Regions from separate parts of the Tardiphaga sp. 619_E2_N8_4 genome, predicted to be linked through region 2. Evidence: predicted binding sites of a transcription regulator. Region 2 holds the regulator's gene; the other holds the start of a gene.
The links. Region 2 encodes PhoB, which activates phosphate uptake and scavenging genes when phosphate is short. Its sites were predicted from a motif close to TGTCATNNANCTGTCAT; they were not measured.
Positions count from the first base shown of each region.

Region 1: a site for PhoB is predicted at 946-962, ahead of AB8A23_RS09530 (YdcH family protein). Genes of this name have one in related genera too.

Region 1 covers NZ_JBPWQJ010000001.1:1,998,266-2,000,465, forward strand. Annotated here, with positions in the region: gene AB8A23_RS09520 (hypothetical protein) at 1-130, opposite strand, end outside; gene AB8A23_RS09525 (YdcH family protein) at 556-762, opposite strand; gene AB8A23_RS09530 (YdcH family protein) at 1,012-1,197, shown strand; gene AB8A23_RS09535 (NAD(P)/FAD-dependent oxidoreductase) at 1,367-2,200, opposite strand, start outside.
Region 2 covers NZ_JBPWQJ010000001.1:670,987-673,186, forward strand. Annotated here, with positions in the region: gene AB8A23_RS03175 (GcrA family cell cycle regulator) at 1-496, shown strand, start outside; gene phoB (phosphate regulon transcriptional regulator PhoB) at 739-1,443, opposite strand; gene phoU (phosphate signaling complex protein PhoU) at 1,535-2,200, opposite strand, start outside.

The sequences.
Region 1 (2,200 bases), 1.3 Mb from region 2:
CACGGGACAATAGTTCGGCGCGGCGGATGGCGCCGGATGCGCTCTGACATTCCTCGGCGGCACCGGCGGCCGGCGAACCAGAGTCGTCTTGCAGGAAGGGCAGCGCGACATAATAGGTGATATCGGCCATGGTGCCCTCACGAGTCGATTGATCTCGGCGCAAGAATGTTCTTATTTTGTTCTTGTTGTCAAGTTTCGACAGCGCCTCGTTTGCAGTCGCCCCATTCCGCTCCTGTTAGGCCGCAATGGCTCGCTTGCGCAGTGCGAGCGTCACGTCGGGCAGCGCGAGCGCCATGGCGATCAATTCGCGGCGCCCAGCAGTTTTCACCGCGCCACAATGCGATGCTGGCCAGAATTAAGTCTGGCTGTCATGCCTACGATGCCGCGCGAAAAGAGCGGCGGCCGTCGCGAAGCAAGGTTTTGACGACGGGCGAGTTCAACGCCCAGCCTGCAGCATTCGCCGCGAGTTAAAGAAAGCCGATCCATCGATCATCGCGCGTTGAGTTCGCAGCCTTGGCCGTTCTTTAACCCACAGCCACAGCGCGACGCGTTGTCTCAGGCAATAATATCCGGGGTGATCTGGTCTTCGATAAAGGAGATCCGGTCTTTCAGTTGAAGCTTCCTCTTCTTCAACCGTTGCAGTCGCAAAAGATCGGGTGCCGGCGAATGCTGTAAGGCATCGATAGCGGCGTCGAGGTCGCGATGTTCCTGCTGCAATCGGGCGAGTTCTAACGGGAGTTCGCGATCTTCGTCGTCGTTCATGTTTCTAGCTGACTGGATTCGCAAGTCATTTGCGAGAGATTTCTAGAGTGACTATCGCCGGTGCAGGCGCACCACGCAAGCCGTCCGGTTCCAGGTTTTTGCGGCGCAATCAGGTCACGATTCGTTTCAGACGATACCCGAAACTCAAAATACACTTTTCAATACCCATCGACAGATGTCCACTGTCATGTAGAATTCATCGTCCAACCGAACGTATCCTGAGGTTCAATCCTACCGAGGAGTTTTCGAATGGCACTACAGGCGCATCTCGTCGAACTGGAACGCAAGCACAAAGTTCTCGAAAGCGAATTGCACGAAGCGCTCGTGCACCTGTCTACCGACGATCTCCGCATCGTCGAACTCAAGCGTCGAAAACTGATGGTCAGGGACGAAATCCAGCGTCTCAAAAACGGGGCCAGCGAAACGGTGCACTGATCAACGGCTGCACTGATCAGCGAACGATAAATCACAGCATCGACATCGCCGTCTACGTCACTGCTTTCGCGTAGGTGCGATGACGTCTTCCCCTCATCCCGCGATAGGTTTGCGACGAAGCTCCAGTTATTCGGTTGGCCTGGATCGCTTCGCCTGCAACCTTTCGCGTTCAATGTCCCGCCATCTCAGCCACGTAGTCCGCTATGGCCAGCGATGATGTCAGCCCCGGTGACTCGATGCCGAACAGGTTGATAAGGCCCGGCACGCCATGGGTCTGGGCACCCTGGATCATGAAATCCTGCACCGCGACTGCGGGCGGCACGATCTTCGGCCGCATTCCGGAATAGCTTGGCATCAACGCGCCGTCCGGCAAACTCGGCCAGTAACGCCTGATGGCCGGATAGAACCTCTCTCCGCGTGCCGGATCGACCGTGTAGTCGATATGATCCACCCACTCGACGTCAGGTCCAAAACGCGCCTGACCGGCCAGATCGAGCGTCAGATGCACGCCGAGACCGCCCGGTTCCGGCACGGGATAGATCAGCCGCGAGAACGGTGCTTTCGCATTGCAGCTGAAATAACAGCCTTTCGCCAGATAAGCGGGCGGTATGAGGTCGAGCGGCATGCCGTCGAGCATGCGAGCGATCGCGGTTGCGGACAGGCCTGCTGAATTGATCAGCATGTCGCAGGCTAGTGTCATCGGAGCTTCGCCGCCGACATCCAGCTCGAAACCGTCGGCGGTGACTCGGCCACGTTCCAGCGGCGCGAGGAATGCGAAGGCCGCGCCGGCGGCTTCCGCTTCACCGCGCAGCGACAACATGTAGCTGTGGCTGTCGACGATCCCCGTGGAGGGGGACAACAGCGCGGCTTCGCAAGCCAGTGCCGGCTCCAGCGCCCGTGCCTCTGTCCCGGATAATTGCTTGAGGTCAGCGACGCCATTGGCTTCGGCATGCGCTTTGATCGACGCCAGTTTGGCGATCTCCTCCGGACGTGTGGCGACGAT
Region 2 (2,200 bases):
ATGGACCGACGATCGCGTCGAACAGTTGAAGAAACTCTGGGAAGGCGGCCTTTCCGCGAGCCAGATCGCTGCGGAACTCGGTAACGTGACCCGCAACGCCGTAATCGGCAAGGTGCACCGTCTCGGCCTGTCCGGCCGTGCCAAGAGCCCCTCCTCGGCAGCTCCGCGGCAGCGCAAGGCGCGCCCGGCGCAGCAGATGGTACGCGTCGCCCGCCCGATGGCGCGCGGCAACACAGCATTGGCCCATAACTACGAGATCGAGGCCGAGCCCGACCCGATCGCCTATGACAACATTGTGCCGATCAGCCAGCGCCTGTCGCTGGTCGAACTCAACGAAGCCACCTGCCATTGGCCGATCGGCGATCCGTCGAGCGCGGACTTCTATTTCTGCGGCGGCAAGGCCCTGGCCGGCGCCCCCTATTGCGCACATCACTCGCGCATCGCCTATCAGCCGGCCAGCGACCGCCGCCGCGCGGTGCCGAAGCCGACGCGCTGAGCTGGAAGATATCTAAACCAAATGAAAATGCCCGGTGATGAGCCGGGCATTTTTTGTTTGGGGCTTCTAACCTCGCCCCGCTTGCGGGGAGATGTCGGCGTCCGCATGCGAAGCATGAGGGCGTCGGGTGAGGGCCCCGCTCCACAGACTCCGAAGCCGATGGAGAGTCCCCCTCATCCGACCCGGCGTCGCTGCGCAATGCCGGGCCACCTTCTCCCCGCAGGCGGGGAGAAGGAAGATACCTACTCCGCCGCCTTGTCGAACCGGTCGTCCAGCGCGTAGCCGGCGCCGCGCACGGTGCGGATCGGATCGGGCTCACCGGCGGGATTGAGCAGCTTGCGCAGGCGGCCGATATGCACGTCGACGGTGCGCTCGTCGATATAGATGTCGCGGCCCCAGACGCTGTCGAGCAACTGCTCGCGGCTGAACACGCGGCCCGGATGTTCCAGGAAGAACTCCAGCAGGCGATATTCGGTCGGACCGAGATCGATCGGACGGCTTGAGCGCACGACGCGGCGCTTGTCACGGTCGAGTTCGATGTCGCCAAACGCCAGGACAGTGGCGAGACGCTCGGGAGCTGCACGACGGAGCAGGCCCTTCACGCGGGCCAGGAGCTCCGGCACGGAGAACGGCTTGACGATGTAGTCGTCGGCACCGGTGGCGAGACCGCGGACGCGCTCGCTCTCTTCGCCACGCGCCGTCAGCATGATGATCGGCAATGCCTTGGTTTCAGGCCGTGCGCGCAAGCGGCGGCACAGTTCGATGCCGGACAGGCCCGGCAGCATCCAGTCGAGCACCACGAGATCCGGCACCCGCTCCTTCAAGCGGGTGTCCGCATCGTCGCCGCGAGCGACGGTTTCAACATCATAGCCTTCGGCGTCGAGATTGTAGCGAAGAAGCGTCGTGAGGGCTTCCTCGTCCTCCACCACCAGAATGCGTGCATTCACAGCCATATGGTCAATATCCTCAGTGACGTCCGAAAAGCCTTTAGATCATGATCCTTGCGGAAGACTGGCTTCCACTTTTCCGGATCATGCTTCAGACCGTCGGCGTATTCGCGAATGTGGTCATGTCGCCCTTCGGGCGCTTGTCGAGGATCTGCTGGCCCTCGATCATGTAGAACACGGTTTCCGCAATATTGGTGGCATGGTCACCGATCCGCTCGATATTCTTGGCGCAGAACATCAGGTGGATACAGAACGAAATATTACGCGGGTCTTCCATCATATAGGTCAGGAGTTCGCGGAACAGCGAGGTGCAGATCGCGTCGATTTCCTCGTCGCCCTTCCACACCGTCATCGCGGCGGGCAGATCGTGTGCGGCATAGGCGTCGAGCACAGCCTTGACCTGGGTGGTCACGAGGTCGGTCATGTGCTCGAGGCCGCGGATCAGCTTCAGCGGATGGAAGTCGCTGTCGAGTGCATTGACGCGCTTACCGATATTCTTGGAGAGATCGCCGATGCGTTCCAGATCGGTGGCGACGCGCAGCGCGCCGACGATCTCGCGCAGATCGACAGCCATCGGCTGGCGCTTGGCGATGGTCAGCACGGCGCGCTCTTCGATCGTGCGCTGCAACTGGTCGATCTCGGAGTCAGTGGCGACGACGCGCGCACCGAGCGCGACGTCCCGGCGGATCAGCGCATCGACGGATTCGACGATCTGCCGTTCCGCGAGGCCACCCATCTCGGCAACGAGACGGGTCAG